Regions from separate parts of the Serratia sp. A07 genome, predicted to be linked through region 1. Evidence: predicted binding sites of a transcription regulator. Region 1 holds the regulator's gene; the other holds the start of a gene.
The links. The regulator CRP, encoded in region 1, controls carbon source genes, mostly activating them, when cyclic AMP is high. The targets are predictions, from matches to a motif close to ATGTGANNNNNNTCACAT.
Positions count from the first base shown of each region.

Region 2: udp (uridine phosphorylase) is a predicted target of CRP. The motif match lies at 1,551-1,568, and genes of this name have one in related genera.

Region 1 covers NZ_JBZXDO010000007.1:19,067-29,594, forward strand. The annotation lists gene tauA (taurine ABC transporter substrate-binding protein) at 1-696, opposite strand, end outside; gene AC4PR2_RS09690 (PhzF family phenazine biosynthesis isomerase) at 811-1,593, opposite strand; gene AC4PR2_RS09695 (LysE family translocator) at 1,604-2,206, opposite strand; gene AC4PR2_RS09700 (hydrolase) at 2,326-3,306, shown strand; gene AC4PR2_RS09705 (YheU family protein) at 3,303-3,536, shown strand; gene AC4PR2_RS09710 (phosphoribulokinase) at 3,688-4,557, shown strand; gene AC4PR2_RS09715 (OsmC family protein) at 4,596-5,003, opposite strand; gene crp (cAMP-activated global transcriptional regulator CRP) at 5,386-6,018, shown strand; gene AC4PR2_RS09725 (YccS/YhfK family putative transporter) at 6,069-8,147, shown strand; gene argD (bifunctional acetylornithine/succinyldiaminopimelate transaminase) at 8,188-9,405, opposite strand; gene AC4PR2_RS09735 (aminodeoxychorismate synthase component II) at 9,537-10,112, opposite strand; gene AC4PR2_RS09740 (helicase HerA-like domain-containing protein) at 10,185-10,528, opposite strand, start outside.
Region 2 covers NZ_JBZXDO010000012.1:109,836-120,363, reverse strand. The annotation lists gene AC4PR2_RS14480 (tyrosine-protein phosphatase) at 1-535, opposite strand, end outside; gene udp (uridine phosphorylase) at 666-1,427, opposite strand; gene AC4PR2_RS14470 (dienelactone hydrolase family protein) at 1,914-2,741, shown strand; gene metE (5-methyltetrahydropteroyltriglutamate--homocysteine S-methyltransferase) at 2,826-5,114, opposite strand; gene metR (HTH-type transcriptional regulator MetR) at 5,205-6,149, shown strand; gene AC4PR2_RS14455 (carboxylate/amino acid/amine transporter) at 6,185-7,045, opposite strand; gene AC4PR2_RS14450 (hypothetical protein) at 7,197-7,526, shown strand; gene AC4PR2_RS14445 (AEC family transporter) at 7,507-8,463, opposite strand; gene ugpQ (glycerophosphodiester phosphodiesterase) at 8,524-9,261, opposite strand; gene AC4PR2_RS14435 (sn-glycerol-3-phosphate import ATP-binding protein UgpC) at 9,261-10,331, opposite strand; gene ugpE (sn-glycerol-3-phosphate ABC transporter permease UgpE) at 10,337-10,528, opposite strand, start outside.

The DNA.
Region 1 (10,528 bases):
CAGGGTGCTGGCGGCAAAGGCGGTCACCACGTCGGGATGTTTCTCGGCAAAATCTTTGCGCACCACCCACACGTCCAGCGTCGGCGAGCCCCATTCGCCCACCTGCGCGGAGTCGGTCAACACCTTGCCCTGTTTGGCCAGTTCGTTGACCACCGGCGCCCAGACGTAGGCGCCGTCGATGTCGCCGCGCTGCCAGGCGGCGGCGATGGCCGGCGGCTGCAGATTGAGGATCTTCACCTGCTCAGGCTTGATGCCCCAATGCTTGAGCGAGGCCAGCAGGCTGTAATGGGTGGTGGAGATAAACGGCACCGCAATGCGCTTGCCGATCAGATCCTGCGGGCTTTTGATGTCATTCTTCACCACCAGCGCTTCGGAACTGCCGAGCTGCGAGGCGATGAGGAACACTTCGATGGGGAGTTTCTGGCTGGCGGCCACCGCCAGCGGGCTGGAGCCGATATTGCCGATCTGCACGTCGCCGGAGGCCAGCGCACGCAGCACGCTGGAGCCGCTGTCGAACTTACGCCAGTCGACCGTCGCGCCGGACCGTTTGGCGAAGCTGTTTTCCGCCTGCGCCACCTTGGCCGGTTCCGCCGACGTCTGGTACGCCACGGTCACGTCCACCGCGTAGGCGCTGGTTGCGCTGAGCGACAGCGCCAACAGCGCCGCGTTGCGTAAGGAAAAGAGTTTGCCCGCCATGTTCCGCTCCGTTGATAAAAATCTGTTCAGTTGCTGACAGTTTTATCTGAGCGATGACGGGCTATAAAAGAATAAAAAAGTCTTCTTTATTACCGTGAGTAATATAAACGCGGGTTACAGCGCGATACTTCCGCGCAGGAACACATGAGCATAGCCGCCGAGCAGCGTGCGATCCCCGTGCAGTTCGCAGAACAGTTCGCCGCCGCGTGCCGAGATCTGCTGCGCATGCAGCCGATGGCGGCCGAGACGCGCCGTCCAGTAAGGCATCAGCGTGCAGTGCGCGGAGCCGGTAACAGGATCTTCACCGCCGTCGAGCGTGAAATAGCGCGACACGAAGTCCACGGTGTCACCCGGCGCGGTAACGATTACCGCACGCCCGGCCAGCGCGATCAGCGCCGGGATGTCAGGCCGCAGCGCGCGTACCTGCGCCTCATTTTCCAGCACCACCATCAGCGCTTTCGCCTGCCACACCTCCAGCGGCTGCTCGCCCAGCAGCGCCGCGAGGCCCGCCGGTTCAGCCACCTTCTGCGGCGGCCGTGCGGGGAAGTCGAGCACCAGCCGTTCCCCGTCCTGCGCATCGCGCTTGACGAACAGCTCGCCGCCGGCCGAACGGAAGCGGATATCCTGCAGCGCCGGATTGATCGCGCTGAACATCACATGCGCCGCCGCCAGGGTGCCGTGGCCGCAAAGATCGACCTCGCGTTCCGGGGTAAACCAGCGGATAGCGGTCATGTCGCCGTCATCCCAGACAAAGCTGGTTTCCGGCAGGCCGATCTCGTTGGCGATCGCCTGCAGCCGCTCCGCCGGCAGCGGCTGCGTCAGCAGGCAAACCCCGGCCGGGTTGCCGCGCAGCCCTTTGCCGGTAAAGGCAACCACGTGATAATAATTTTCCGCCATCGTTCGCTCCTTAATGCCAGATCAGTAACACACAGGCTGCGGTCAACAACCCCATGGAACCGTTGAAGATAACCCAGGCCTTTTTGCTGCGCAGCAGGCGGCCGATCACGGTGCCGAACGCCAGCCAGATAATGCCGGCGACAATGTTGACCACCAAAATGCCCAGCGCGATCGCCGCAATGGATCCGTTGTACTTATCGCCCGCCAGGCTGAAGCTGGCCACCGCCCCCAGCGCCATCAGCCAGGCTTTCGGGTTGAGGAACTGCAGCAGCCAGCCCTGATACAGCCGCACCGGCTGCGGCGGCGCCACGTCGGTTTCCAGCTTTTCATAGGCGGCGGTGGCGACTTTCCACGCCAGCCACAGCAGGTACAAACTGCCGAGGATTTTCAGGATCAGGTGCAGCGACGGGTAGACCAGGATCAGGCTGCCGACGCCGAAGGCCACCAGCAGCAAAATGCTTTGCATGCCGAGCATGATACCGACCATCAGCCACAGCGATCGCATAAAGCCGAAGTTAGCGCCGGAGGTAGTCAACAGCAGGTTATTGGGGCCAGGCGTGATGGCGGCGACCCACAGGAAGCCCAGCATCGAAAGGAATAAACTCGGTTCCATGGCACGGGTGCTCCTCACCCAAGGCGCTTTTTTGCAGTATCATTGTTAGTTCTTGGTATTGAAGCTAACAGTGCGCTAGGGATCTCACAATAGCCGCCCACAACATTTTTACTCAGCCTATGCCTAACACCTTTCGCCCTCTGACCGGGGCCAGTAACCCGCACCTGCAAACGCTGTTGCCGCGGTTGGTGCGCCGCCGCGTGTTATTGAAACCGCATTGGCAACGGCTGGAATTGCCCGACGGCGATTTCGTCGATCTCGCCTGGAGCGAAGATCCGGCGCAGGCGCGCGACAAACCGCGCGCGGTGCTGTTCCACGGCCTGGAAGGCAGCTTCTACAGCCCCTACGCACATGGCCTGCTCAACGCCTGGCGTGAGCGTGGCTGGCTCGGCGTGGTGATGCACTTTCGCGGCTGCAGCGGCGTGCCCAACCGCAAGCAGCGCATCTACCACTCCGGTGAAACCGAAGATGCGCGCTTCTTTCTGCGCTGGCTGCGCGACCGCTACGGCGAGGTGCCGACCGCGGCGGTAGGCGTTTCGCTCGGCGGCAACATGCTGGCCTGCTATCTGGCGCAGCAAGGCGCCGACAGCCTGCTGCAAGCGGCGGTGGTGGTCTCGGCGCCGCTGATGCTGGAGCCCTGCGCCTACCGCATGGAGCAAGGTTTCTCCCGTGTTTATCAACGCTACCTGCTGGGGCAGCTGAAACAAAACGCCACCCGCAAGCTGTTGCACTACCCGGACACTCTGCCGCTCAAGCTGTCACAGCTGAACGGGTTGCGGCGCATCCGCGAATTCGACGACGCCATTACCTCGCGCATTCACGGCTTTAGCGACGCTATCGACTACTATCGCCGCTGCAGCGCCCTGCCGCTGTTGCCGGCTATTCAGACGCCGCTGCTGATCATCCATGCGAAGGACGATCCCTTCATGACCCATGAGGTGATCCCCGACGTCGCCGGCCTGCCGCGCAATATCGAATATCAACTGACCGAGTACGGCGGCCACGTCGGCTTCGTCGGCGGCACGCTGAAAAAACCGCACATGTGGCTGGAACATCGCATTCCGGCCTGGCTTTCCCCTTATCTGGACATCCCGACGTGATCATTCCCTGGCAAGAACTGGCAACCGACACCCTGAACAGCCTGATCGAATCCTTTGTACTGCGCGAAGGCACCGATTACGGCGAACATGAACGCTCGCTGGAACAGAAGGTGGAGGACGTGCGCCGCCAGCTGAAAAACGGCGAAGTGGTGCTGGTGTGGTCGGAACTGCACGAGAGCGTCAACATCATGCCGCGCGGCCAGTTCCGCGCCGGGCAGGAAGAAATTTAGTGGCGCTCGGTTCTATGACTGACGGAAAAAATCAGGTAACAATGGGGCATTGCAAACCAGCGCGCGCCATTTTTTCCTGAGATAGAGAGCGTCAACAAGAGCCACAATAATCCCCTGACGCCGGCGCATTCAACACGGAGTGACAACCATCATGTCTGCCAAACATCCCGTTATCGCGGTGACCGGTTCCAGCGGCGCCGGCACCACCACCACCAGCGTGGCGTTCCGTAAGATCTTCCAACAGCTCAACATCCGCGCCGCCGAGCTGGAGGGCGACAGCTTCCATCGCTACACCCGGCCGGAAATGGACGCGGCGATCCGCAAGGCGCGCGATCTGGGCAGACACATCAGCTATTTCGGCCCCGAGGCCAACGACTTCGGCCTGCTGCAGCAGAGCTTTATCGACTACGGCAAGAACGGCACCGGGCGCTCGCGCAAGTATCTGCACACCTACGACGAAGCGGTGCCCTACAATCAGGTGCCGGGTACCTTCACCCCGTGGGAACCGCTGCCGGCGCCGACTGACGTGCTGTTCTACGAGGGGCTGCACGGCGGCGTGGTCACCGAGCACCATGACGTGGCCAACCACGTCGATCTGCTGGTCGGCGTGGTGCCGATCGTCAACCTGGAGTGGATTCAGAAACTGATCCGCGATACCGGCGAGCGTGGCCACTCTCGCGAAGCGGTGATGGATTCGGTGGTGCGTTCGATGGAAGATTACATCAACTACATCACGCCGCAGTTCTCGCGCACCCACATCAACTTCCAGCGCGTGCCGACGGTGGACACCTCCAACCCGTTCGCCGCCAAGGCGATTCCCTCACTGGACGAAAGCTTCGTGGTGATCCACTTCCGCGGGCTGGATCAGATAGATTTCCCCTATTTGCTGGCGATGCTGCAGGGCTCGTTTATCTCACACATCAATACGTTAGTGGTGCCGGGCGGCAAGATGGGGCTGGCGATGGAGCTGATCATGGCGCCGCTGGTGCAGCGGTTGCTGGAAGGCAAGAAGATCGAATAAATGCGTTGAGCGCGGCGCCGGGCCGCGCTCCGTCTCGATTACGCCGGTTGGCGGATCTCGAAGCTGTGGGTCACCGTGGCGGCCTTGTTGAGCATCAGCGCCACCGAGCAGTATTTCTCCGCCGACAGGTTCACCGCACGCTCGACGATCTTGTCGGTCAGGTCCTGGCCGGTAACGATGAAGTGCAGGTTGATATGGGTGAACAACCGCGGGGCTTCTTCGCGGCGCTCGGAGGTCAGCTTCACCTCACAGTCGCGCACGTCGTTGCGCCCTTTTTGCAGGATGGACACCACGTCGATCGCGCTGCAGCCGCCCACCGACATCAGCACCATCTCCATTGGGCTGGGCGCTTTATCACCGGCGTTGCCATCCATCAGGACCTGGTGGCCGGAGGCCGATTCCCCCAAAAACGTTAACCCTTCCACCCATTTAACTCTTGCCTGCATTCTGGTCACTCCGGTTGATTTCTTAAAATCAGAGTACGCTTTCGCATAGAAACAGGCAACGTAACCTGATGCTAATCATGCTGAAGCGAGACAACACGAGACACCCGCCTTACTCTGTGCTACAAACAGAGCCGCAATAAATCTTTCCGGGACACTGAATTTCAGGGAAACGCCCAGAGAAAGGCTCCTTTACCGGTATGTTAACAGAATGTAGCTTGCAGCGCTTACGGCAAGTTAATATGCTAGAGCGACAGCGTATTTTTATGACACGCCTCAAAACTTGCCGGTAGCCCTCGCTCATGACTGCGGCTACAGGCGAGTTTTACAGGGAACTCTGACCCCTGTGACACAAGGCAGCGATAACAACAGAGGATAACAGCGAATGGTTCTCGGCAAACCGCAAACAGACCCTACTCTCGAATGGTTCCTGTCTCATTGCCATATCCACAAATATCCATCGAAGAGTACGCTGATTCACCAAGGTGAAAAGGCCGAAACGCTTTACTACATCGTGAAAGGCTCCGTCGCGGTGCTGATCAAGGATGAAGAAGGTAAAGAGATGATCCTGTCCTACCTCAACCAGGGGGATTTCATCGGCGAGCTCGGATTGTTCGAAGAAGGCCAGGAGCGCAGCGCCTGGGTTCGCGCGAAAACCGCCTGTGAAGTGGCCGAAATTTCCTACAAGAAATTCCGCCAGCTGATCCAGGTGAACCCGGACATCCTGATGCGTCTGTCCGCCCAAATGGCGAGCCGCCTGCAGGTCACCTCCGAAAAAGTGGGCAACCTCGCCTTCCTGGACGTTACCGGCCGCATCGCGCAAACCCTGCTGAATCTGGCGAAGCAACCTGACGCCATGACTCACCCGGACGGCATGCAGATCAAGATCACCCGTCAGGAGATCGGCCAGATCGTCGGCTGCTCGCGTGAAACCGTTGGCCGTATTCTGAAAATGCTGGAAGATCAAAACCTGATTTCCGCCCACGGCAAAACCATTGTCGTCTACGGCACCCGTTAATCCCTGAAAAAACGGCGCAGTCTGCGCCGTTTTTTTGTCTGCTCTCTGCCATGTGGCGCCGCCTGATCTACCACCCGGAAATCAACTACGCACTGCGACAAACGCTGGTGTTGTGCCTGCCGGTGCTGTTCGGCCTGCTGATAGGCCAGCTGCAGCTCGGCCTGATGTTCTCCCTCGTGCCCGCCTGCTGCAATATCGCCGGGCTGGATACGCCGCATAAGCGCTTCTTTAAACGACTGATCGTCGGCGGTTCGCTGTTCGCCTTCAGCAGCGTGCTGCTGCAACAGGCCCTGCTGTGGCACGTGCCGCTGCCGGCGCTGATGCTGGGCCTGGCGCTGCTGCTCGGCGTCACCGGCGAAATCAGCCCGCTGCACGCCCGGCTGTTGCCGGCGGCGCTGGTGGCCGCCATCTTCGCCCTCAGCACGGCCGGCACGGTGCCTATCTGGCAGGCGCCGCTGCTGTACGCGATCGGCACCGCCTGGTACGGCTTATTCACCTGGTTCTGGTTCAAGCTGTGGAAAGAGCAGCCGATGCGCGAGACGCTGAGCCAGCTCTACCTGGAACTGGCGGACTATTTCGAAGCCAAATACTCGCTGCTGACCCAGCACACCGATCCGCAGACCGCGCTGCCGCCGCTGCTGGTGCGCCAGCAAAAGGTGATGGACCTGATCAGCCTGTTGTACCAACAGCTTAATTTCCTGCCGCACGCCAACAATCTCGAGCAAAAGCGCCTGCAGCGCGCCTTTCAGGTGGCGATGGACCTGCAGGAGCACATCACCGTCAGCCTGCATCTGCCGGAAGAGGTGCAAAAACTGGTGGAGCAGAGCCAGGCCGAAGCGATCATTCGCCGCAATGCTCAGGTGATCGCCGGCCGGCTGCGCGTGGTGGCGCACGATATTCTCTATCATCAACATTCGAAGCGCTTCTCCATGACCCACGAGCTGGCGGCGCTGGAAAAAATGGCGGCGCAGCATCCCGATAATCCGGTCGGCCAGTTTTGTTATTACCACTTCAGCCGCATCGCCCGCCTGCTGCGCACCCAGCATCCGCTGTACCGCCGCGACCTGATGCCCGGCCAGCACCGCCTGCCGTTTTGGCCGGCGCTAGTCAGCTATCTGTCGTTCAAATCCACCGCCCTGCGCAACGCCGCGCGGCTGGGCGTAACGCTGGCGGTCGGCAGCAGCCTGGGTACGGTATTCAACCTGCCGAAGCCTTACTGGATCCTGCTCACCATCATGCTGGTGAGCCAAAACGGGTATAACGCCACCCGGGTGCGTATTCAGCACCGTGCGCTGGGCACGATTGCCGGGCTATTGCTGGCAGCCGGGCTGCTGCAGCTGCAGTTGCCGGAGGGAGAAACGCTGAGCATCATGCTGGTGATCACACTGCTGGCCTACCTGGTTTCGCGCAAGAACTACGGGCTGTCGGTGATTGGCTTTACGGTCACGGCGGTTTACACCCTGCAGCTGCTGGCGCTGAACGGCTCGCATTTTCTGGTACCGCGCCTGATCGATACGCTGATCGGCTGCGTGCTGGCGTTCGGCGGCACCATTTGGCTGTGGCCGCAGTGGCAAAGCGGGCTGCTGCGCAAGAATGCCCATCAGGCGCTGGAGAACGATCAAGCCGCGCTGCGGCTGATGCTGAAGCAACCGGAACCGGACGCCACCGCGTTGGCCTATACCCGCATGCAGGTCAACCAGGCACACAACGCGCTGTTCACCTCGCTCAATCAGGCGATGCAAGAGCCGGGGTTCGCGTCAAACTATCTGGCGGACATGCGGCTGTGGGTCACTCACAGCCAGTTCATCGTCGAACACCTGAACGCCATGACCATTCTGGCACGCGAGCACTACATGCTGACGCCGAAACTGGCGGAAGAGTATCTGCAGACCTGTGAAATCGCGCTGCAAAGCTGCCAGCAGCGGTTGGAATACGACGGCCCGAGCAGCGGCAACAGCGGCATCATGCAGCCGCCGGATCTGCATCCGGACATGCCCGTTACCGAGATGGAGCGCCATCTGCGGCGCATTTTGTCGCACCTGAGCGTGATGCACACCATTTCGTCGCTGGCCTGGCGCCAGCGCCCGCACCACGGCATCTGGCTCAAGCGCAAACTGCGCGATCAATAAGGGCGCGGCATGCCGCGCCCCGTTATATGCCGCGCGGGCTTCAGGCGTTGATCACATCCTGCACCGCCAGCTCGAACAGCGCCATGCCGGCTTCGATATCCTGCAGCTCCACCACCAGCGACGGCGCGAAGCGGATCACGTTCGGCCCGGCGTTGAGGATCATCAACCCACGCGCGGCGGCGGCGGTGAGGAAGTCGCGCGCCCTGCCGTGATAATGCGGCGTCAGCTCGGCGCCAATCAGTAGCCCCATGCCGCGAATCGCGGTGAAAATACCGTATTTATCGCCGATATGCTGCAAAGCCTGCACATACAGCACATGACGCTGCTCAATGCCGCTCAGCACCTCCGGCGTATTGATCACGTCCAGCGCCGCCTCCGCCACCGCGCAGGCCAGCGGGTTGCCGCCGTAGGTGGTGCCGTGGGTGCCCACCTGCATCACCGACGCAATGTCTTCGGTGGTCAGCATGGCGCTGACCGGGAAACCGCCGCCCAGCGCCTTGGCGGTGGTGAGAATGTCCGGCGTCACGCCATAATGCATATAGGCGAACAGTTTGCCGCTGCGCCCCATGCCGCTTTGCACTTCGTCGAACACCAACAGCGCCTGATGTTGGTCGCACAGCTCGCGCACGCCTTTGAGGAAGCCGGCGTCGACCGGCGTAATACCGCCCTCGCCCTGAATCGGCTCCATCACCACCGCGCAGGTGTGGTCGTCCATCACCGCCTTCACCGCCGCCAAATCGTTGAACGGCACGTGCACGATGTCGGCCGGCTTCGGCCCGAACCCGTCGGAGTATTTAGCCTGCCCGCCCACCGACACGGTGAATAGCGTGCGGCCGTGAAACGCGTTATAGAAAGCGATGATTTTAGTTTTGTACGGGCTGTGGCGGGTGATGGCGTAATGACGCGCCAGTTTGAACGCCGCCTCGTTGGCCTCAGCGCCGGAGTTGGCGAAGAACACCCGATCGGCGAAGGTAGCGTCGATCAGTTTGCTTGCCAGGCGCAGCGCAGGCTCATTGGTGAAGACGTTGCTGGTATGCCACAGGGTTTCGCCCTGGCGTTTGAGCGCCTCGACCAGCGCCGGATGGCAGTGCCCCAGCGCCGTCACCGCGATGCCGCCGGAAAAATCGATGTACTCTTTTCCCTGCTGATCCCAGACCCGGCTGCCTTGGCCGCGCACCGGCACAAACTGGGCAGGCGCATAAACAGGCAGGATCACCTGGTCAAAGGTACTGCGGCTCACTGCGGATTTTTCAGTCATTTTCGGCTCCACCCTGAAAGTTTTTCAGCGCTATCGTAATGTCAGATTGAAAACATAATCACGAAATATGCATAAAAAACCAATCAAGCGCAAACGCAAAACGCCTGACGGGCGAAAAAAACGCACCGGAATTAACGCTTGAGGAAATTATCCAGCAGCTGGTGGCCCTGCTCGCTGAGCACGCTTTCCGGATGGAACTGCACGCCTTCCAGCGCCAAAGTGCGGTGGCGGATGCCCATGATCTCGTCGCGCACGCCGTCGCGCTCGCTCCAGGCGGTCACTTCAAAGCAGTCCGGCAGCGTATCGGCTTTCAGCACCAGCGAGTGATAGCGGGTCACGGTCAGCGGATCGCTCAAGCCGCGAAACACGCCGACGCCCAGGTGACGAATCGCCGAGGTTTTGCCGTGCATCACCGCGCGGGCGCGCACCACCTCGGCGCCGAACGCCTGCCCCAGCGCCTGGTGCCCCAGGCACACGCCGAGGATCGGCAGCTTGCCGGCGAAATGACGAATGGCGGCCAGCGAGATACCCGCTTCGTTCGGGGTACAGGGGCCAGGGGAAATCACCAGATGCTGCGGCGCCAGCCGCTCGATATCGGCCAGCTGCAGCTCATCGTTGCGCTTCACCAGCACCTCGGCGCCCAATTCGCAGAAGTACTGGTAAAGGTTATAGGTAAAGGAGTCGTAGTTATCGATCAGCAGCAGCATGTTAGGTCCGGCAGAGAAAAATGCCGCCACAGTGTACTGATTTAACCCGCCGCTGCCGACGATAATTTCCGCTTACTTTTTACGGCCGCCGGTGATCGACCCCAGCACGCCGCGCAGGATCTGGCGGCCGAGATCGCGCGCCATGCTCTTGGCGGCGGTCTGGACGATGCCGTCGCGCTTGCCGCCGCGCGGGCCGGTGGAACCGAACAGCAGCTCGTTCAGGCCGTCCATCAGGCCGCCGCCCGCCTGCTGTTGTTGCTGTTGCGCCTGCGGTTGCTGCCCCTGCTGCGGGGTGCCGACGGTGGCGAAGCCGCCCGACGACAGCTTCTCGTAGGCGGATTCGCGGTCGATCATATCCTCATAGCGGCCATACAGCGGCGACTTGTTGATCGCGCTGTTCAGCCCTTCCGCACCGA
Region 2 (10,528 bases), on a different contig from region 1:
CCAGCACCGTCGCTTCGTCGGCCCCCAGCGCAAACAGCACCAGTGCCGAACCGACCCCGGTGCGATCCTTGCCGACCGCGCAGTGCTGCACGATGGCGCCGCCGCCAGGATTGCTCAACAGCTGCGCCAGCCGCTGATAGGCCGCATTGCCGAACGGCAGGCGGCGATACAGTTCCAGCATGAACGCGCGGGCGTCGAAGGCGGCCAGCGTCTCGTTGGTGAGCTTCTCCAGGTTGGCGTTGACTTCGCTGCTCAGCGGGTTGGCCGGCACGTGGTGATAATCGGCGCCATTCCACAGAATATCCGGCTTGGCCTGCACCTCGTCGGCATCGCGGTAGTCCAGCACCGAGCGCACCGGCACGCCGGCGAGAAAGGTGCAGTCGTTTTCCGTCAGCCGCTCGAGGGAACCGGAGCGGAACAGCAGGCCGCGCTTGATGCGGCGCCCGTCGGCCACGCCGTTGCCGCCGAAGTCGCGGAAATTGATGCCGCCGTCGAGCGGCGCGAGCGAAGGATGAAGCAGGATCTGGGCGGTCATAAACGTCCTCGTTGTTTTTGTTATGACAACGCGCGGCGGCCATCGGCGCAGCGCTGAGGAGTATCACCGTAACAGATTCGCCGCGAATGGAAAAACGGGCCGCGTCGGCGGCCCGCTGGGGGAAAGGCGATTACAGCAGGCGGCGGGCGGCGTCCACCACGATCTGCACCGCTTTGCTTTCGGTGTTTTTCATGGTCTCGGCGTTCGGGATCTCTTGCTGGGTGCGGTTGACGATCACCCCAGCCACCATGCCGGCACGCAGGCCCTGGCTGGCGCACATAGTCAACAGCGTGGCGGATTCCATTTCATAGTTCATCACGCCCATCGCCTGCCACTCTTCCATCGAGCCTTTGAAGCGGCTGACCACGCGGCCGGAGTAAGTGTCGTAACGCTCCTGGCCCGGATAGAAGGTATCGGAGGAGGCGGTCACGCCGATGTGCGTGGTAGCGCCACTGGCCTTGGCCGCTTCCACCAGCGCGGTGGTGCAGGCGAAGTCAGCGACTGCCGGGAACTCCATCGGCGCAAAGTGCAGGCTGGCGCCGTCGAGGCGTACCGCCGCCGTGGTGACCAGCACGTCACCGACGTTGATGTTCGCCTGAATGGCGCCGGTGGTGCCGATGCGCAGGAAGGTGCGAATGCCCAGTTGCGCCAGCTCTTCCACCGCGATAGAGGTAGACGGGCCGCCGATACCGGTAGAACAGACGATCACCGCCTTGCCGTCCAGCTCCGCGCGCCAGGTAGTGAATTCACGATGGGAGGCCAGATGCACCGGATTTTCCATCAGCTTGGCAATCTTCTCTACGCGCTGCGGATCGCCCGGCACGATGGCAAGCTGGGCCCCTTGTAAATCGTTCTTGGTGAGGCCGAGATGAAACACGTCAGACTGAGACATACGAGACTCCTCATGGATCATGTTTATTGGGAGGAACAAAAAAGCACTCTACTGAAAATCGCCGCTTAATTTCGTGACGATAGTCACTATGAAAAGAGAAACAAATTACATGCTACATATTTTTTGTGATTTTTATCACAAAAAAGCACTGTAACGCCCCCAGAGCGCACCGCTATACCTCAGTCTAGCCGACAAATCTTGCCGCCCTCTGCCGTTGGTTGCCGGCTGAAACTATTTAGCTGATCAATCCAAAATAACCCCATCTTATCGGTTGCTTAGGGACAAAGAAGCCCTCTAACGCACCTTATGGCACTTACGCAGGGCAAAACGCGTAATAACATGATAAAAAGCGCTTAAAAATGCCGCAAAGCCAGATAATTAGCCGTTTTTTATCAACTTGTCCGAAAGTGCGCCACGCAGCGCCAATAATGGGTAATCTTTCCTATAGTTAATCTCAGCGCTTTTTTCTATTGCACGGAGACCGCAATGAAAACCGAACATGTGATGACATTAGAACAGGCTCAGGGGGGATTCGCCCCGGCCGCCGCGCCGTTGGCCGCCTCCGCGATTATCACCGACGAACAGGGCATTCACGCCGGGCAAACGACCATCCCTTCTCAGGGCGACGCGCTGCCGGCCTACGTCGCCAAACCCGCCGACCAGAGCGGCCCTTTCCCCATCGTGCTGGTGGTGCAGGAAATCTTCGGCGTCCATGAACATATTCAGGATCTGTGCCGCCGCCTGGCCAAGCAGGGCTATCTGGCGATCGCGCCCGAGCTCTATTTCCGCCAGGGCGACGCCAACGACTACACCGATATCGGCGAGCTGTTCCAGCAGTTGGTCACCAAGGTGCCGGATCGTCAGGTGCTGTCGGATCTGGATCACGCCGCGCACTGGGCTATCCGCCACGGCGGCGACGCAGGCAAGCTGGCGATCACCGGTTTTTGCTGGGGTGGCCGCATCACCTGGCTGTACGCGGCGCATAACCCGCAGTTGAAGGCGGCGGTCGCCTGGTACGGCAAACTGGTCGGCGAGAAAACGCTGAATTCACCGAAGCAGCCGGTCGACGTCGCCACCCAACTGTCGGCGCCGGTGCTGGGGCTGTATGGCGGGCAGGACAGCGGCATCCCGCTGGAGACGGTGGAAACCATGCGTCAGGCGATCCGCGCCGCCAACGCCGAGGCCGAAATCGTGGTGTATCCCGAAGTCGGGCATGCGTTCAACGCCGACTATCGCCCCAGCTACAACGCCGAAGCGGCGCAAGACGGCTGGCAGCGCATGCTGGCATGGTTCGCCCAGCACGGCGTCAAATAATTTCCCGCGCATAAAAAAGGGCGCCGAAGCGCCCAATCATCACACCAGTAAATCTATAAGCGGCGGTTTATCCGCCGCACGGCATCACGCGTGCTCGCGCAGGCGCTGTGCCGCCAATACCATGTTGGCCAGCGACTGTCGGGTTTCCGGCCAGCCGCGGGTTTTCAGGCCGCAATCCGGGTTAACCCACAGGCGTTCCGCCGGGATGTTCTGCGCCGCTTTACGCAGCAGCGCTTCAATCCATTCCACGCTCGGCACGTTCGGCGAGTGGATATCGTAGACGCCCGGCCCGATTTCGTTCGGGTATTCGAACTCTTTGAAGGCTTCCAGCAGATCCATATCGGAACGCGAGGTCTCGATGGTGATCACGTCGGCGTCCAGCGCGGCGATGGAGTCCATGATGTCGTTGAACTCGCAGTAACACATGTGGGTGTGGATCTGGGTGTCGTCCCGCGCCACGGCGGCGTTCAGTTTGAAGGCGTCCACCGCCCAGTTCAGGTAAGCGGCCCAGTCGGATTGGCGCAGCGGCAGCCCTTCGCGCAGGGCGGGTTCGTCGATCTGGATGATGCCGATACCGGCTTTTTCCAGATCTTCCACCTCGTCGCGCAGCGCCAGCGCAATCTGCTTGGCAATCACTTCGCGGGTCACGTCTTCACGCGGGAACGACCAGCACAGGATGGTCACCGGCCCGGTCAGCATGCCTTTCACCGGCTTGTCGGTCAGCGACTGGGCGAATTTGGCCCATTCGACGGTGATGGCTTCCGGGCGGCTGACGTCGCCGATGATGACCGGTGGCTTCACGCAGCGGGAGCCGTAGCTCTGCACCCAGCCGTTTTGGGTAAACACGAAGCCGTCCAGGTTCTCGCCGAAATACTCCACCATGTCGTTACGCTCGGCTTCACCGTGCACCAGCACGTCCAGCCCGAGGCGCTCCTGCTCGACGATCGCCTGTTTGATGTGCTCACCGATGCTGGTGCGGTAGTTGTTGCCGTCCAAACGGCCCTGTTTGAAGTCCAGACGCAGGCCGCGGATCTCGGTGGTCTGCGGGAACGAACCGATGGTGGTGGTCGGCCAGGCCGGCAGGTTGAAACGCTCGCGCTGCGCCCTGGCGCGCTCGGCGTAAGCGCTGTGGCGTTCGCTGTCCTGCGCGGTGATCGCGGCCAGGCGACGCTCAACCTGTGGGTTGTGCACGCGGCTCGACTGACGGCGGGCGCGGATCGGTGCGCTGTAGGCATCCAGTTCAGCCTGCCTGGCCGCGTCAGGCGCGTTCAGCGCCGAGCTCAACAGCGCCAGCTCGGCGCATTTTTGCAGCGCGAAGGCGAACCAGCTTTTCACTTCTTCGTCCAGACGGCTTTCCACGCTCAGGTCGATCGGGCTGTGCAGCAGTGAACAGGAGCTGCCGATCCACAGTGGGCGGGTGCCCACCAGCGGCTGAAGACGTTCGAACCAGCGGCTCAGATCGGCGCGCCAGACGTTGCGGCCGTTGATGACCCCCAGCGACAGCAGCCAGTCGTTCGGCAATGCGGCGCTCAGCGCGGCAATATCGTCATGGCCGGCGACCAGATCGACGTGCAGCCCCTGCACCGGCAGCGTGCGGACGGTATCGAGGTTGTGGCCGACGCTGTCGAAATACGTGGTCAGCAGCAGCTTCACCTGCCCCTGCAGCGCGTCGTAAGCCGGTTTGAACGCATCCAGCCAGGCTTGCGGCAGCTCCAGCACCAGCGCAGGCTCGTCAATTTGCACCCACTCGACGCCGCGTTTCGCCAGCTCGGCCAGCACCTGTTGGTAAACCGGCAGGATGTCTTTCAGCAGCGACAGGCGGTCGAACGGCTCGCCCTTCACCTTACCCAGCCACAGATAGGTCACCGGGCCCAACAGCACCGGCTTGATGCGATGGCCGAGCGCCAGCGCTTCGTCCACTTCGTCCAGCAGCTGAGTCCAGCCCAGCTTGAACTGCTGGCCTTGCTGGAATTCGGGCACCATGTAGTGATAGTTGGTGTTGAACCATTTGGTCATTTCCGCCGCGGCCGCCGGCTCGCCGGTCGGTGCGCGGCCACGGCCGATGCGAAACAGCGTGTCCAGATCGATCGAGCCATCCGCATTCTGATGGCGCGCCGGCACGTTGCCCAGCAGCAGGCTGGTGGTCAACACATGATCGTACCAGGCGAAATCGCCGACCGGCACCAAATCCACCCCGGCCTGCTGCTGTTGCTGCCAATGACGAGCGCGCAGCTCGCGGCCAACCGCCAACAGCTCTTCCTGCGTTGAGTTGCCGGCCCAGTAGCTTTCCTGAGCTTTTTTCAGCTCACGTCGTAGCCCAACGCGAGGAAAACCCAGTGTGTGATTCAAAATTGCCATCGTCATATTCCCCATTTAGCCGTCCAGATGTTTACACATCCATAATCAGCAGGTACTGTATTAACCACAAGCGCAATTTATTCACTGTCAATGTGAAGGACTCTCATGATCGAACTGAAACATTTACGGACGCTGCAGGCCCTGCGCAACAGCGGTTCGCTGGCGGGGGCGGCGGCCCAACTTCATCAGACGCAGTCTGCCCTGTCGCACCAGTTCAGCGATCTTGAACAACGTCTGGGCTTCAAGCTGTTCGTGCGCAAGAGCCAGCCCCTGCGCTTCACCGCCCAGGGCGAGATCCTGCTGCAGCTGGCGGAGCAGGTGCTGCCGCAGATCCAGCAGGCGCTGCAGGCCTGCCACGAGCCGCATCAGACCACGCTGCGCATCGCCATCGAATGCCACAGCTGCATTCAGTGGCTGACGCCGGCGCTGGACAACTTCCGCCGGCGTTTCCCGCAGGTGGTAATGGACTTCACTTCCGGCGTGACTTTCGATCCGCAACCGGCCTTGCAACAGGGCGAACTGGATCTGGTGATGACGTCGGATATTCTGCCGCGCAGCGGCCTGCACTATTCGCCGATGTTCGATTTCGAGGTGCGCCTGGTGCTGGCGCCGGATCATCCGCTGGCCGGCAGACCGCACATCGAACCGGAAGACTTGAGTGACGAAACGCTGTTGATTTACCCGGTGCAGCGCCAACGGCTGGATATCTGGCGGCATTTTCTGCAGCCGGCGGGCGTCAGCCCGGCGTTGAAGAACGTCGATAACACGCTGCTGCTGATCCAGATGGTATCGGCGCGGATGGGGATTGCGGCGCTGCCGCACTGGGTGGTGGAGAGTTTCGAACAGCAGGGTCTGGTGGTGACCAAAACCCTGGGTGACGGCCTGTGGAGCCGCCTGTATGCCGCCGTGCGCGACGGTGAACAGCGCCAGGCAGTGACCGAAGCCTTTATCCGCTCGGCCCGCCAGCACGCCTGCGATCATCTGCCGTTTGTGCGCGACGCCGCACGTCCCGGCGCGACCGGCGCCAAAGCGTTGGCGGCCGGCGTATAAACTTTCGGGCCCCCCGGCCGGGGTGGCCCGCCCGCTTAGCCGAGCTGTTTCGGCGCCACCCAGCGGCGATGCACCCACAGCGAAGCGACGATCACCGCCCCGCCGATGATAAAGCTCGGCCAGTGCGGCTGCTGTTGCCAGATGGCCAGGTTGACCAACAAACCGGCCGGCACATGCATATTGTTCATGATGCCGAGCGTGCCGGCATCCACCTGCGTCGCGCCGTAGTTCCACATGAAGTAGCCCAGCCCCGACGCCACCACGCCCAGCCAGATCAGCACGCCCCACTGCAGATTGGTGGTCGGCAGCTGCTGCGGATTGCCCCACAGGAACCAGGCCACCACCGCCACCGCCGCCGCCCCCAGGTAGAACCAGGAAAATGCGGTGTGCTGCGGCAAGGGGTGCACTTCCATCAGGCGCTTATAGCCGACCATGCCGATGGCGAAGCTGATATTCGCCGCCTGCACCAACAGCAGCCCCCACCAGAAATGCTCACTCAGCTGGTGATAGCGGATAATCGCCGCGCCCAGCACCGCCAGCAACGCGCTGAAGACATAGCCCCAACGCAGGCGTCGGCCGCTCAGCAAGTCGTAGATCAGCGTGATGTACAGCGGCGTCAGCACGGTGAACAGCAGGAATTCCGGCACCGTCAGGTACAGATAGGCGCGGAAGCTGAACAGGTACATGATGCCCAACTGGAAGGCGCCCACCAGCATATACAGCAGGATCACCTTGAGTTTGATGTTGCGCCAACGCAGAAACGGCAGAAACACCAGCGCCGCCAGCCCGATGCGCACCAGCGCCGAGAATCCGCTGTCGACCTGGCCCGCCAGGTACTCGCCAATCAGGCTGAAAGAAAATGCCCACAGAATGGTGGTTATAACCAAAAGCAGCACGATGGGTTCACCCTAAAAAGACCGAAAGGGCGATTGTAACGGAAGATGCGCACCGCGTTGGTGAAAAGGCGGTTTACATCCGAACAAAAGATAAACTACCGGCAAAATTTCACCGCTGGGTTAGGCTTAATAAAAAGGCGAGGTAACCATCATGAAAACTTCTCACATCCTGTTCGCCCTGCTGTGGCTGCCCGGCCTGGCTGCGGCGGCCAACGGCGTAACCGATCTGCGTTCACAGCAGCAGTTTCTCAACCAAAGCAGCCAGCAGGCCCAGCAACAGCGCCTGTTGAACAATCGGCAAATGGACCAACGCCGCCTGCAGCAACAGCGGCAGTTCGACAATCAGCGGCAACAGCTGATGCAAACCACGCCGAACGGCGGGCAACTGCTGCCTAATGGCAATCAGCCGCGCGATCCGTTCAATCGCACCGCGCCGGCGGTGCCGCAGGCACCGATGCCGGCTACGCCCGCACGCCCATAACGGTGAGGATCAGCGGCGTGGTGATCGCCGCCAGCACGGTGGACATCACCAGGCTGGTGGCGGCCGGGCCGGTGAGCGTATTGAACTGGCGCGACATCAGGTAGACGTTCACCCCCACCGCCATCGACCCCAGCAGCACCACAACGCGGGTTTCCATCGGCGGCAGATCCATCATCCAGGCCAGCAGCCAAATCACTAACGGTTGTACCAGCAACTTCAGCACGCAGATGGCGCTGCTCAGCTGCCAGCCTTCGCTGATGCGGTACTCGGCAAGCCCCATGCCCAGCACCACCAGCGACAGCGGCGCCGCCACCTGGCCGAGCATGCTGACCGGCCGATCAACGAAGGCCGGCAGCGGCAGGCCGGTCAGGCTGAACAGGGTGCCGGACAAGATGCCGACGATCAGCGGATTGGTCAGCACGCTACGCGCGGTTTTAACGAAACCGCTCAGCGTCGGCGAACCATTGCGCGCCCATTCGATCGACACCGTCACAAGCGTCCACAGGATCAGGCCGTTGAACACCAGCACCAGCGCCACCGACGGGATCGCCGCCTCCCCCAGCATCACGCCGGCGATCGGCAAGCCGAGCATCACGTTATTGGAGAAAATACCGCCCAGCGCAAACACCGATCCGGCGACGCCATCCAGCCGGAAGAGATGCCGGGCGACGAGGCGGCCAAGCACAAACACGATCAGGCAACTGCCGAAGAACGCGATCAGCAGCCGGGCGTCGACCGCCGGGCGCTGCGAGAAGTCGCACATCATGCGAAACAGCATGGCGGGCAAGGCGAGGGAAAACACGAAACGCGTCAGGCCATCGGTGATGCTGGCAGGCCATTTCCCCCAGCGAATCAGCCCATAACCCAACGCGATCAGAACAAACAGCGGTAAAGACAGCACGATCTGGTGCCACAGTGACAGGATAAAGCCAGGCATCGCATTCCTTCCGGTGGTGCGGCGGCAAGGCTTGTCGTCGCGGGATTCATCGGTGCCGGATTAAAAATCCGGGCCGATCAAATCTATCCGGTCGGTGCAAATGCAGTCAACGCCCCAGTCGAGCAGCAGGCGCGCGCGATCCGGTTGGTTGACGGTGTACACCAGAATGCGCAGCCCGGCGTCTTTCAACGCTTTTACCCGCTCGGCGGTCAGCGCTTTGTGATCGATATGCAGCGAGACGCAGTCCAGGCGTTCGGTCAGCTCGCGCCAGTTGTCGTCCCAGTCCTCGAGCAGCAGGCCGCGCGGCAAATCCGGCACGGTGCGCTGCGCCGCCGCCAGCGCTTCTACCGAGAAGGAGGAAAGCAGCGGATCGGTCTGCCCTTGCCACAGCAGCCGCGCCGCCAGCGCCACCACCCGGCCGGTTTCATCGTCGCTGCCGGTGGTCGGCTTGATCTCGATATTGGCCATCAGGCCGTGTTCCTGGCAGCGTTCCGCCACCTCCGACAACAGCGGCAGCCGCTCGCCCTTGAAGGCCGAGCTGTACCAGTTGCCGGCGTCCAGCTGCACCAGTTTGTCCCACGGCAGCTCGCCCGCCACGCCCCAACCGTTGCTGGTGCGATCCAGCGTGTCGTCGTGCAGCAGGAAAATTTGCCCGTCCTGCGCCAGCTTGGCATCGAACTCGATCATCTTGTGGCCGTGGCGCGCGCCGACGTCGATCGCCGCCAGGGTGTTTTCCGGCGCCAGAGAACCGCCGCCGCGGTGGGCGACGATATGAGGGTAAGGCCAGGGTCTAGTCATCAATCCATCCGTAATCCGCTATGGGTGTCAAAGAAGTGCAGCGCCTGAGCAGGCAGCTGCAAATATAGCGTACAGCCCGCCGCCGGCAAGGTTTCGTGCGACAGCCGCGCGATCACCCCGTGGCCGCCCCACTGGCCGTGCGCCAGATTGTCGGCCCCCAGCAGTTCCAGCGTCTGCAGCTGCAGCGGCACGCCCTGGCTTTGCGCCACCAGTTGAATATGCTCCGGCCGAATGCCCAACGTCAACTGCCGCCCCGCCCACTGCGGTTTGGCCGCCGGCAACGGCAGCGCCATGCCGTCCGCCAGCAGCAGCTGGCCGCCGTCGGCGCTGAGGGTGCCGGGCAAGAGGTTCATCGCTGGCGATCCGATAAAGCCCGCGACAAACAGCGAAGCCGGCCGTTGGTACACTTCGCTCGGGGTGCCGATCTGTTCCGCCACGCCCTTGTTCATTACGATGACCCGCTGCGCCAGCGTCATCGCCTCCACCTGATCGTGCGTCACGTACAGGCTGGTGGTTTTCAGACGACGATGCAGCTGTTGCAGCTCCAGGCGCATCTGCACCCGCAGCTTGGCGTCCAGGTTGGACAGCGGCTCATCGAACAGGAATACCGCCGGTTCGCGCACGATGGCGCGCCCCATCGCCACGCGCTGGCGCTGGCCGCCGGAAAGCTCGCGCGGTTTGCGTTTGAGCAGCGGCTCCAGCTCCAGGATGCGCGCCGCCTCCTCCACCCGCTGGCGGATATGATCCTTGCCGAAACCGCGGATCTTGAGGCCGTAGGCCATGTTGTCGTACACGCTCATGTGCGGATAGAGCGCGTAGTTCTGGAACACCATCGCGATGCCGCGATCCTTGGGCTCCAGATCGGTCACGCGCCGGGTATCGATATAGATATCGCCGCTGGTGGTGCGTTCCAGCCCGGCCACCATACGCAGCAGCGTGGATTTGCCGCAGCCGGACGGGCCGACCATCACGATGAATTCGCCGTCCGCCACATCGAGGTCGATCTGTTTGATCACAGGCGTTTTACCGTCGTAAGACTTGGTGACCGCCTGTAGTTTTAATCCTGCCATCGTCGTTATTTCTCGCTATCAACCAGACCGCGCACAAACCAGCGCTGCATCAGAAGCACCACCGCCAGCGGTGGCAATAAAGTCAGAATCATCGCCGCCATCACCTGGTTCCACTGGGTCGGCGCGCCGGAAGTGGAGATCATGCTCTTGATGCCCGCCACTGCGGTGCCCATCGAGGCGTCGCTGGTGATCAGGAT